4 regions of the Anaerostipes hadrus ATCC 29173 genome follow, and region 3 is predicted to be linked to each of the others. Evidence: riboswitches for the same ligand, from Rfam matches in the RefSeq annotation. Region 3 holds a riboswitch; each other region holds the start of a gene.

The links. A riboswitch is a leader RNA that binds a small molecule or an ion and turns the genes downstream of it on or off. The one in region 3 is predicted to bind FMN.
Region 1: it holds a riboswitch for FMN, as region 3 does, so the genes downstream of both, ribB (3,4-dihydroxy-2-butanone-4-phosphate synthase) here and ribB (3,4-dihydroxy-2-butanone-4-phosphate synthase) in region 3, are expected to answer to the same signal.
Region 2: it holds a riboswitch for FMN, as region 3 does, so the genes downstream of both, ribD (bifunctional diaminohydroxyphosphoribosylaminopyrimidine deaminase/5-amino-6-(5-phosphoribosylamino)uracil reductase RibD) here and ribB (3,4-dihydroxy-2-butanone-4-phosphate synthase) in region 3, are expected to answer to the same signal.
Region 4: it holds a riboswitch for FMN, as region 3 does, so the genes downstream of both, QUE18_RS11090 (ECF transporter S component) here and ribB (3,4-dihydroxy-2-butanone-4-phosphate synthase) in region 3, are expected to answer to the same signal.

What each region holds. Positions count from the first base shown of each region.
Region 1 covers NZ_AP028031.1:1,589,989-1,593,158, forward strand. The annotation lists gene QUE18_RS07770 (Rqc2 family fibronectin-binding protein) at 1-658, shown strand, start outside; gene QUE18_RS07775 (hypothetical protein) at 718-852, opposite strand; partial or broken gene ribB (3,4-dihydroxy-2-butanone-4-phosphate synthase) at 1,075-1,683, opposite strand; FMN riboswitch at 1,899-2,013, opposite strand; gene QUE18_RS07785 (YezD family protein) at 2,294-2,446, opposite strand; gene QUE18_RS07790 (iron-containing alcohol dehydrogenase family protein) at 2,531-3,170, opposite strand, start outside.
Region 2 covers NZ_AP028031.1:690,695-693,864, reverse strand. The annotation lists partial or broken gene ribA (GTP cyclohydrolase II) at 1-146, opposite strand, end outside; gene ribE (riboflavin synthase) at 167-826, opposite strand; gene ribD (bifunctional diaminohydroxyphosphoribosylaminopyrimidine deaminase/5-amino-6-(5-phosphoribosylamino)uracil reductase RibD) at 808-1,893, opposite strand; FMN riboswitch at 2,110-2,227, opposite strand; gene QUE18_RS03260 (hypothetical protein) at 2,303-2,866, opposite strand.
Region 3 covers NZ_AP028031.1:2,123,415-2,126,584, forward strand. The annotation lists gene QUE18_RS10190 (IS1182-like element ISClsp3 family transposase) at 1-719, opposite strand, end outside; partial or broken gene ribB (3,4-dihydroxy-2-butanone-4-phosphate synthase) at 971-1,570, opposite strand; FMN riboswitch at 1,773-1,887, opposite strand; gene QUE18_RS10205 (beta-galactosidase small subunit) at 2,591-3,170, opposite strand, start outside.
Region 4 covers NZ_AP028031.1:2,321,623-2,324,792, forward strand. The annotation lists gene QUE18_RS11085 (thioesterase family protein) at 129-521, shown strand; gene QUE18_RS11090 (ECF transporter S component) at 585-1,202, opposite strand; FMN riboswitch at 1,350-1,492, opposite strand; gene QUE18_RS11095 (3-deoxy-7-phosphoheptulonate synthase) at 1,691-2,719, shown strand; gene QUE18_RS11100 (hypothetical protein) at 2,743-3,170, opposite strand, start outside.

The DNA.
Region 1 (3,170 bases), 530 kb from region 3:
TTATTACACAAACGAAGAGATTACGATCCCTCTTGATCCAACAAAGACTCCTTTGGAGAATTCCAAAAAGTTTTTTGCAAAATATAATAAGCTAAAACGTACTTATGAAGCTCTTTCTGAGCTTGTCGTGGAGACAAAAGCTGATCTTGATCATCTCGATTCGATCTCTACTGCTCTTTCTTTATCCGAAGATGAGAAAGACCTGCAGCTGATCAAAGATGAACTTTCTGATTATGGTTATATTAAGAGCCACGGAAAGAAAAAGGGAAAGAAACAGGCAAAATCCAAACCATTACATTTTGTCTCTTCTGATGGTTTCCATATGTATGTTGGAAAAAATAACTATCAGAATGATGAATTAAGTTTTAAGTTTGCAAATGGCGGGGACTGGTGGTTCCATGCAAAGAATATGGCTGGGTCCCATGTTATTGTACGAAAGGAACAAGCGGAGACTCTTCCAGATGCTACCTTTGAAGAAGCTGGCCGCCTTGCAGCTTATTATTCCAAGGGGCGTCAGGCACCGAAGGTTGAGATTGATTATGTTCAGAGAAAAGAACTAAGAAAGCCACCAAAGGCAAAACCTGGATTTGTCATTTATCATACAAACTATTCTATGATGTGTGTTCCGAATATTGATGGAATTGAAATTGTTGAATAAATTAAAAACACTTTGCAGGCCTTATAAATCCTACATTTTTTATATCAATTTTTTTAAATTTATACATAATAGAAACCAAACAATCGTCGATTAATATCCTCTTCTGGATTCATAACGTATTCGATTGCTCTTTTTAAGTGTCTCGCTGGATTTCCTGCTGTTTCTTTCATATACATTAATTTTGATATTGCCATCTCGTTATCTCCAAATAAAAAGAAGGATCCTTATACATTTTCTAATGTGGAATCCTTCTTTCTTGATTTTATACATTTCTAGCTTATGACAAAATTTGTCCCATTTTATCCTAATTCATCTGACTTTCCACAATATCTATCACATTCGCAATCTCACTACAGCTTTCCACCAACATAAAATCCTCTGAGAGATCAATCGTCAACTGACTATTTCTTTTATATCTCTTTGCGTTTTCTGTAATCTTGCAAATCCTTGATTGTTATAAATTTCATTTGAAAATGCTCTGCTAATTTTGCTAATTCTTCTGTTCTCATCATTGTGCCATCTTCTCTCATAATCTCACAGCACAATCCACACGCTTTTAAACCTGCTAATCTACATAAATCTACCGTTGCCTCCGTATGTCCATTTCTTTCTAAAACTCCATTTTTCTTTGCTTTTAATGGAAACATATGTCCCGGTCTTCGAAAATCTTCTGGTTTTGCATTTTCATCCACACATGCAATAGCTGTAATTGAACGCTCTACTGCTGAAATTCCTGTCGTTGTTGTAATATGATCGATTGATACAGTAAATGCTGTTTCGTGATTATCTGTATTATTTTCCACCATTTGCGGAAGTTTTAATTTTTCTACATACTCCTCCGACATTGGCATACAGATTAATCCTTTTCCATGCGTTGCCATGAAATTTATATTTTCTGTTGTAGCAAATTGTGCTGCACAAATAAAGTCTCCTTCATTTTCTCGATTTTCATCATCCGTTACCAAAATAATCTTTCCTCTTTTTAAATCTTCTAATGCACCTTCAATTGTATGAAATGTCACCATTTTATATCCTCCTGCCATAATTCTAAAATTTTTCTTGATCATATTTGTTTATTAGTTTTATCTTATCACCCCATTAAAAATGCCTTGATCTAAATGATTGATCAAGGCAGAGTAAAAAATATCTGAATTTATTTATATAAATCAATTGCTCTGGAACAAAAATATTCTAGAGCAATTGACCATAGTCGTAAAAACATTTCCATTTTTCCATATTTTGTTCTCTTCTTTCATCCAGACTATACTGTCGGCTTCGGAATTTCACCGAATCATACCTTACGGCTCGTGGGCTTTACCACCGGTAGGGATTTTCACCCTGCCCTGAAGATTTATTCTATTTATATATTAATTATAATAATTTTGATTTTTGTTGTCAAGATTTAAGCTATGCAGCTACTGTCCATATCAAAAAGAATTCTACGAAACTTTGGATCATATCAATGGACTGAGACAGTTAGAATGATAAAATATTGCTTGCACCTTGATAGTTTTAAATCGTCTTTTTTAATTCACAGGATAATTATGTTTTCCATATAATTACATCTCCTTTTTGAGAATCATAATCCACTGATGATCGCTTTCCAATCCTTTTCTGAGACTGATTTTCGATTTGCTATATTCTATGTTTCTCTGTCTTATCAATCTGAATGATCTTTCCATCCTGAACAATGATCGTTATATTGCCATATTTCATATTTTTTAATAACTCTTCAATTTTTTCTTTCCATTGGTGTTGTTCTTGTGATCTTTTTATTTTATGTTCCATATGCCCACCTTATTTCCTATTAATCCTGTATGTTTTATCTGTTTTTACTCGATTATACCTATTTTTCATATTTCTGTCAATATTTCAGTCACATAAACCATCATAAAGTCTTCTCAAATCTTCATCTGTAACTTCCACTGGATTATTTTTTAAATTGGCATGATGACTTAATCGTATCAATTCTTCTTTCTTTTCTTCATTGATATGAAGATCGGTTAAATTTGTTCTTAAATGAAGATCTCTTTTTAATCTCTGTACGGCATCTGCAAATTGTTCATAATCATAAAATCCTAATTGACTGGTCAATTCTCTTGTCCTAAAATCTTTGGTTCCATTTAATCGGATAAAGAAATCTAATGTCAAACCACAAGCCTCTCCGTGTGGAATATGGTATAAATTTGTCAATGGAAAAGAACATGCGTGGGAAGCAGTTGTTTTTGGCTGACCAAATGCAAGTCCTGCGATCAGAGATGCTGCTGCCATTTTCTCTCTTGCTGCCTGATTGTTTGGATCTTTGTATACCGTTCTTATATTTGTAAGAACTAGTTTTGCTGCATAGACAGCCAATACGTCACAAATTGGTTGGTGCAAGCGGCTCCAGTATCCTTCTACTGCATGAGATAACACATCAATTCCTGCACTTGCCGTAAGATCTGCTGGCATGCTCCATGTAAGTGTTGGATCTACGATCGCATATTGTGGATAAAAACTTTCCGATGCAATT
Region 2 (3,170 bases), 1.4 Mb from region 3:
ACTGGTTCTCCGTCTGCGATATCTCCTTTGACCAGTGCTACATGATGTTCCCCACTTCTCTGGTCTACATACCCATGTGCCTCAAATGTTCCATATTTTGTTGGAAGCTGTGCGATTACTTCGCATACTACATCGCTCATCTTGTCTTTTTCCTCCTCGTTTTTTATTAAAATCCAGCATTTCTTAACATTTCCATTGTTAAGGTGCTGTTTGTATGTTTGTCGTTTGTTTCCTGCTGATCAAAATGCAGCAGTTTATCTATATATTTCCCAACCATGTCATTCTCCAGATTGATCTTATCTCCTGGTTTTTTATATCCAAAATTGGTATTTTTTATGGTATGTGGGATCATGGATACGGAAATGGTATCATCGCTTAACTTAGCGATCGTCAAGCTGATTCCATCGAGTGCGATCGATCCTTTTTCAATACAGTATTTCATGATATTTTCTGGGGCTTTGATCGTAAACCATACAGCATTATCATCTTGTTTTATACTAACAAGTTCCCCTGTATCGTCCACATGGCCTGCTACCATATGACCTCCGAACCTTCCATTGGCTGCCATCGCTCGCTCTAAGTTGACAACAGATCCCTTTTTTAAACTTCCAAGACTGCTTCGGTTGAATGTCTCATTCATCACGTCTGCCTGAAATGTATTGCCTCTAATGTGAGTCGCTGTCAGGCAGACACCATTAACTGCTACGCTGTCTCCCAATTTAAGATCTTCAAAAATAACATTTGCTTTGATCGTAAGGACTGCTGCTTTGCTTCCTCGCTTCAGGGATATGACTGTTCCTAATTCTTCTACGATTCCGGTAAACATGATCTCACCTTCCCTTCCAGTAATATGTCATTTCCAAGTGGTGTTGCCTTTAATTCATCAAATACCAAAGCTTCTTGGATCCTTTCGATTCCTTTGCCTTCTACAGGTGTTTTGGCCTTTTCTCCTCCAAATAATTTTGGAGCAATATAGGCATAAACTTTGTGAACACAGTCGTTTTTGATCAAGGATTCATTCAAGATTCCACCACCCTCAACTAAAACACTGTCAATTTCCATATTTCTTAACTGTTTTAAAACTTCTTTGACATTGACCTTTCCGTCTTGTTCTGACGTTTTTAAGATCTTGCATCCTTTTTGTTCTAATTTTGCAATTTTTTCTTGATCTTCACTTATGGTAGCAATGATCGTTGGAATTTCTCTGGCTGTTTTTACGATATTTGATCCTTCCGAAATCCTTAAGTTTGAATCACATATCACACGGATTGGATCATTTCCATGTTCAATTCTTGCATTTAACATGGGATCATCTGCTAAAACCGTACCGATCCCTGCCATGATTGCTGCATACTGGTGTCGTAATGTATGTGCATGTCTTCTGGCTTCTTCTCCTGTGATCCATTTGGATTCACCGGTTGCTGTTGCGATCTTTCCATCCAATGTCATTGCGTATTTTAACGCTGTATATGGAATATCATTTTGAATATAGTGAAAAAATATATCGTTTAACTGTCTGCACTCTTCTTCAAGGATTCCTGTTTCTGTTTCTATGCCATGATCATTCAGGATTTTGATCCCGCCTCCTGCCACTTTCGGATTAGGGTCTAAGTTCCCGACATATACTTTCTTAATCCCCGCTTCGATCAATGCTTCCGTACATGGTGGTGTTTTTCCATAATGGCAACATGGCTCCAATGTTACATAAATCTCAGCTCCCTCAGGATCTTCTATACAGTTTTTTAAGGCATTTCTCTCTGCATGTAATCCGCCGATCTTCTCATGATATCCTTCCCCAATAACCCTTTGATCTTTTACGATCACTGCTCCGACTAAAGGATTTGGATTGGTATATCCACAGCCTTTCTTGGCAAGTTCGATCGCACGCCGCATATATTCTTCTTTCAAATATTTTTCTCCCTTCCCTTCAGGTTCTTTGATTTTGGGAGGTTGGATTTTGATTGGTATTGAAATCGGAAATATAAAAAGGAGCTCCTGATCTTTGTTCTAATTCTTCAGGAACTCCTTTTTGATATCTTGATATTTCTTTTTGAAATAAAAAATCCTGGAATTATAAAAATCCCAGGACATGATGATCAATATCACTTCTTAAATCTTCTTCCATCCAGACTGTACTGTCGGCCTTGGAATCTCACCAAGTCATGCCATATAAGGCTCGCGGGCTATAACCGCCGGTAGGGACTTGCACCCTGCCCTGAAGACGTTATGTAATTTATTTATAGAATAGCACTCGCTAACTGTTGTGTCAAGTGAATTTTCTATCACTTCAGCATAGCGTTTTTTACATTCTCTTTCGCATAAATACTACAAGTAAAGCAAAAATCACGACTGCAGCTGCTCCGATCGCAATCCCTGTTGTGTGTTTTTTCTTTGTTTCTTTCTGCTCTTTTTTCTTTTTTTCTTCTTTTTGTTGTTTCTGTTCTTTTGTTTCTGTTGTCACTTTGGTCGTTGTTGTTTCTGTTGTTCCTTGTGTTGTTGATTCTTTTGCAGATGTTGTACTGTTGTTTGTCTGTTCTGTAGATGAATTTTCTTGTTTTGTTGTACTATTTTTAGATTGTTTATCTTTTTTTGTTTCTGTCTTCACAGTTGGATTTTTCTTTTCTTCTATGTCATTTTTCTGGTTCTTTCCCATATATGCATCTGCTTCTGGAACATCAATCTTTCCATCCATATAATCCTGATATGCCTGTTCTGCCCCTGCTCTTGTTGGTGGATAACCATGCGAAGACAGCCATGATTTCGCCTGCTGCTTTTCTTCATCTGTATATGCATAAGTCGCCACCGGACGGCTTGTGATCATTACTGCTCCCAGAATCAGCATTAAAACTAATAATAACCTTTTCATTTGATACTCCCTCTTTCATTTTGAAACTGTTTGATTAATCTTGTATATTATAGCATAATTTAGTAAGAGTTCTATAGATTATTCGTTTTTATACAATCCTGATTTGAAGTGGTAGTGTTGGTCATGTATGAGTCAGAAAAAAGATAAGAAGAACTATTTATAAGGATCCAAGGTGACACTCCGCATTTTTGAAAGCGTTTTTTACAAATCGCCGATCCGCGCCTGTTCCTTTGATAACTCCCTGGCTGCGAGCCAAAATGCCCGCAGCTACGGTCAGACAATCAACCACAGGGCGCTGCGAATT
Region 3 (3,170 bases):
TCTCCTTTGCGAAACCATCCGCTTTCTGGATCTGTAATACTGCTCTTTTTGGTTTTTATATCGTCTGGTATCTGTTCAAGCTCATTATGTTGATCATTCCCAGATGTGGGAGGTGTTGGCGGATTCTTCTTATTTTTATCTTTTAGAGGTTTTTTCCCATGTGCCTGTCGGTCTTCATTGATCTCTTTTTGTAATTCATCTTCATACCAGAGTGCCTGTTCATGAGCAACTCTTTTTCGCATTTTTTTACTGTTGGCACATGCTTTTACATGAGTTGCATCAACAAAGATCTCGTCCGTATTGATCAACTTATACTTCATACATTCTTCCAGAATCTTTGAAAATATCTGTTCAAAAAGATCCGTGTCTTTAAATCGGCGGGAATAGTTCTTTCCAAACGTTGAAAAATGCGGTACAGGATCCAGCATATCCAGACCAAGAAACCAACGGTAGGCAACATTTACTTCAATCTCTCGGATCGTCTGACGCATACTTTTGATTCCATAAAGATATTGAATAAATGGAATTTTAACGAGCATAACAGGATCCATACTTGGACGACCATTGTTTTGACAATATTTATCTTCTACAAGATCGTAAATAAAGTTCCAGTTGATTGCTTTATCAATCAATCTTAGCATATGATCCTGCGGAACCATGGAATCCATTGAGAACATCATCATCTGTTCTCGTTTCTTGTCTGCATTTTTCGTCATCATAAAAAACACCGCCTTTCTGATAATTTTATTATACCAGAAAAACAGTGCTCATAGTAAAAGTCCCGGCAAATACCGGGACTTTGTCTACAGTCTGAAACCACTTATTTCTAAGTGGTTTCTCAGGTTGAACAATATATTCAGCTGATGTGTCCATGGACTGTAGCTGTAATTATATACATGTAGTATCATTCCAACATATCAATGACAATTATTTAACCTATATCTTAACATTTCTTTTATATTTGCTTGCATTTTCGGTAATCTTGCAAATTTTTTATTGTTATAAATTTCATTTGATACTGTTGTGCCAATTTTGATAATTCCTCCGTTCTCATCATTGTTCCATCTTCTCTCATAATCTCACAACACAATCCACATTCTTTTAAACCTGCCAATCTACATAAATCTACCGTTGCCTCGGTATGTCCGTTTCTTTCTAATACTCCATTTTTCTTTGCTTTTAATGGAAACATATGTCCTGGTCTTCGGAAATCTTCTGGTTTTGCATCTTCCTTAACACATGCAAGAGCTGTAATCGAACGTTCTACCGCTGAAATTCCTGTCGTTGTTGTAATATGATCAATGGATACTGTAAATGCTGTTTCGTGATTGTCTGTATTATTTTCTACCATCTGTGGCAGTTTTAGTTTTTCTACATATTCCTCTGACATTGGCATACAGATCAGTCCTTTTCCATGTGTTGCCATGAAATTAATATTTTCTGTGGTTGCAAATTGTGCTGCACAAATAAAATCTCCCTCGTTTTCTCGATCCTCATCATCTGTTACCAAAATAATCTTCCCTCTTCTTAAATCTTCTAATGCTTCTTTAATTGTATGAAACGTTACCATCTTGTTTCCTCCTAACATTGTTCTAAAGTTTTTGTTGATGATTTCTTTTATTGATTATCCTATACCGCCTCCATTAAAAAATGCCCTGGACAAAACGTTCAAGGCATAATAAAAATATTTGAATTGTTTATATATAAATCAATTGCTCTGGAATAAAAATATCCCAGAGCAATTAATCATAGTTAAAGAAACTTTTTCATGTTTTTTTCTTCTTTCATCCAGACTATACTGTCGGCTTCGGAATTTCACCGAATCATGCCTTACGGCTCGTGGGCTTTACCACCGGTAGGGAATTACACCCTGCCCTGAAGTTTTTTATTTAATTGTATAGTAATTATAATATGTTTATATTTTAATGTCAAGTTTTTAACTAATTAATGCATATTTGTCTTAATGAGTAATTTTTTCCTTATTGCTTGTATCAAGATTTCCCGTTGGTTCATCTGCAAGTATAATCTTTCATGGTTTTAACATCGTTCTTGCAATTGCTATTCTTTGTTGTTCTCCACCACTTAATTCGCAAACCTTATGTCCCAGATATTCCAACTTTCTCTAAAGATTCTTCTAACTCTTTTTCTTTAAAATTCTTTGTTGAATTGCAAAACTAAATTCCAGTCCATTTAAGTCAAAGCCAGAAGTTAGTTTTGCAAACTATCCCCAGAAATTACTATTGCAAATAAAAAATTATGATATATTAATGATTCAGATTAAAAATTTCTTTTAATCTTTTTTCGATTATCTATCGTCTTCATTAAAAATGCCCTGAACAAAATGTTCAAGGCATAATAAAAATATTTGAGTTGTTTATATATAAAAAGACAAAATATGCATATTAAACAAATTTTATCTTTATTATATTGATTTTTTTTGCAACTGCTCTTTATAATCTATGTTGCACTTCTCTCGGTAACACTTCGTGATTTAATGAGTTTACCGACTAAATCTACCGTTGGTCCTAATCAAAAAAGCTTTTTATCCAATCTCTAGTAATCTTAACATTCATATGTGTCCCTACTTTGCTTAACAGATAGTAAATGAATAATCTATATCTTCTTCTGCACTGATACAATATTCATCTTCTACATTGCTGCCCCAACTGTCAATGCCTCCAACACCTCGAACTGCTCCATAAATACAAAGAATCGTTCTTCTTGCTGGTGGCAATTCTTCATGATGCAATGCATTTTCAATTTCAGATGCTGTATAAGGTAAGCATGAAAAAGCAAATGGCTCATCTTTTTTCTCAATACGAAGTGTTTGAGATGAATAATCTGTCCTGCTATTATCGAGACTCGTATGTCTTACAATATCTACCCATTCTGTATCCATTCTCATACCACATTCCTGTGGAACAAGATATGGTGTTAGGCTCAAATCAGAAACTTCATAGACTCCTTCTATTGCTCCTGCTTTTCTATCTGGATAAGTTTCTCCTGATAATCCTTTATATAAATATTTATCTGCCAACGTTGGCATAACAAACCTCATACCAAAGACTGGGAATTCAGGTAATCCTTTAACACCATTATAATGCACATTCACCTGAATTTTTCCTGTAATATCTACCGTATATGTTACAACAACCGTTGTAGAAGGAGTA
Region 4 (3,170 bases), 200 kb from region 3:
TTCAAATCGAGTCCAGTCTTTCTTCTTTGTGCAATTTTTTGTAAAAATGTGAAAAAACTATGGAATTTTTAACGAACTTTGCTATACTAAAGATATACATATAAACTAAAATTTTAGGAGAGAAAATTATGAACATTCATGTTGGAGACGAAATCGAATTAACAGAAGAAGTAGTTCCAGAAAACACTGCTGAGAAATGGGGAAGCGGAAGCCTTCCTGTTTATGCCACACCTGCCATGATCTCTTTGATCGAGCAGTCTGCAGTTAATCTACTAGCTGGAAAACTTGAAGAAGGACAGACTACTGTTGGAACAAATTTAAACATTGCGCATGTTTCCGCAACACCAGTTGGTGGAACGATCAAATGTCATTGTTCCTTAACAGAGATCGACCGCAAACGTCTGGTATTCCATATAGAAGTAACTGATAACAAAGGACGTGTTGGAATCGGTACTCACGAAAGATTCATCGTTGCCAGTGAACCTTTTATGGAAAAAGCAGCTAAAAAATTAGAAGATTAATTTTTAACTCTGTGTACGCAAAAGGTGCCGGAATTCTTATTCCGACACCTTTTTCTTATCTTCTTATCTGTTTGTTCCCTTTAAGATTGGAGAAATCTTCTTGTAGATAAAGAATGTGATCACAACACTGCACATTCCTTTGATAAATGTAAATGGCATATTAAACCAGATCAATGCATCCCATAATGTCTTTACATTCTTGTTGATCGCCTGATATGCTCCAAGAATTGCCTGCATTGGCATGAAGTTTGTGTATACTGGATATACAACAAAGTAGTTTGAAAATACACTGACTACTGACATCAGGACTGCTCCTGCTAATGCTCCGATCATTGCACTCTTCTGTGTTTTCTTTCTCTTATAAATAAGTCCTGCTGGTAATACAAAGCATACACCTAAGATAAAGTTAGATAGTTCTCCGACTCCACCTGTCTGTGTATGAAGAAGGTTGATCGCATTCTTGATAAAACATACTGCAATTCCAGATACCGGTCCCATCGCATATGCTGCCAGTAATGCTGGAAGTTCTGAAAAGTCAAACTTGATAAATGGTGGTATCAACATTGGAATTGGAAATTCCAAAAACATCAGCACAGTTGCTAATGCTCCTAACATACCTGTCACTGCGATCGTTCTGATATTGAACTTCGTTCTCTTCATTGTCATTGTGTCTCCTGCCATGATAATTCTCCCTTTCTGATTTAAAATCTTAGCTTTATAGGGTCTCCCTATAAATTAAAAAATCCTGTCCATTTATCTACATAAACGACAGGGCTTCTGACTTGATCACATATCTTCTATCTGCATAACATCTTAAGATATGTCATCCAACTACTTCTTTCATCCAGACTATACTGTTGGTTCAGGATTCTAACCTGATCGGCCAAACGCTCGCGGACTTGCCTCTCTTGGAGTATCACCGCCAGTCGAGAATTGATACTTTCGTATCTCACTCTGCCCTGAAGTTGGAGAATCAATCTTCTCTACTTCAATATTCAATTACCAGAAAATGAAAGTGTTTCCTGTTTATAAATTTTATTATAATAACTCCTGTCTATTTTGTAAAGTCCCATTTCACATTTCCTTATCTTTACACAAAGATTATTATTTGTTAAAATATACACAAGCAAATTTGCTTTATTGTATGAATTGTTAAGGAGAAAACAACTATGGGAATGCACAAAATCGCTAAAATGCCTTCTCCAGAGGAACTAAAAGAAGAGATGCCTCTGAGTGAAGAAGCAAAACAAATCAAAGCTGCAAGAGACAAAGAAATCCGTGATGTATTCACAGGCGCATCTGATAAATTCTTAGTTATCATCGGGCCATGTTCTGCAGATAATGAAACTGCTGTTATGGATTATCTCGGACGTTTGGCAAGAGTTCAGAAAGATCTTGCTGATAAGTTACTGATCATCCCTCGTATTTATACAAACAAACCTCGTACAACAGGTGACGGATACAAAGGTATGGTTCATCAGCCAGACCCTGAGAAAGCACCAGATATGGCTAGTGGACTTCGTTCTGTCCGCAAACTTCATATGGAAGCATTAGAAGAATTCCATATGCCTGCTGCAGACGAAATGCTTTATCCAGGAAACTGGCCATATATGGAAGATCTTTTATCTTATGTGGCCGTTGGAGCTCGTTCTGTAGAGAACCAGCAGCATCGTTTAACAGTTAGTGGATTTGATATTCCTGCCGGAATGAAGAACCCAACTGGTGGTGACTTAACTGTTATGATGAACTCTATCACAGCTGGACAGCACCAGCATGATTTCATTGCAAATGGATATGAAGTCAAGACAGATGGTAACCCTCTGACACATGCCATCTTACGTGGATCTGTCAACCGTCATGGAAACAATATTCCAAACTACCATTATGAAGATCTGACTCGTGTTGCTTATATGTACGAGAAATTCCAGTTAAAGAACCCTGCTGTTATCGTTGATGCAAACCACTCTAACTCTGGGAAACAATGGGATCAGCAGCCTCGTATCGTACAGGAAGTTCTTCACAGCAGAAGTTTCTTACCTGAGATCAAATCTCTTGTTAAGGGTATCATGATCGAAAGTTATATCGAAGATGGCAACCAGTCCATCGGTAACGGTGTATATGGACAGTCTATCACTGATCCTTGTCTTGGATGGGACAAATCTGCTGCTCTGCTTTACCGCATGGCAGATTATATATAGAAACGTATAAGATCCTAGATATATCACTTCCAAAGGTTCAGGATTCCTGACATGATCGACGGATTGATGAAACTTTCCAGGATGCATCCCAGTATTATAAATGTTATTTCAAACCAAATACTGAAACGAAATAAGAAGGAATGTCTCTGTTCATAGAGCATTTCTTCTTTTTTTTGGGCATAAAAGTTTCGCTTGATCAGCAGCAGCAAGGTGATCACATAACAGATAAAATGTGGAAATAAACTCATAAATACAAGAACCAGTCCTTTGATGCCCATTTGCACGATCTGCAAAGATAACATTGATCCAAAGAAAAATGCCATACAAAATGCAAAACTGTATAAAAAAATCCAAGGTTGCAAAAGATATGCCCCCAGATAAATAAATGCATATTGTTTTCCCCTTTTAAACAAAATATAAAAAAACAGACTGATACTTGCTTTATATAGAT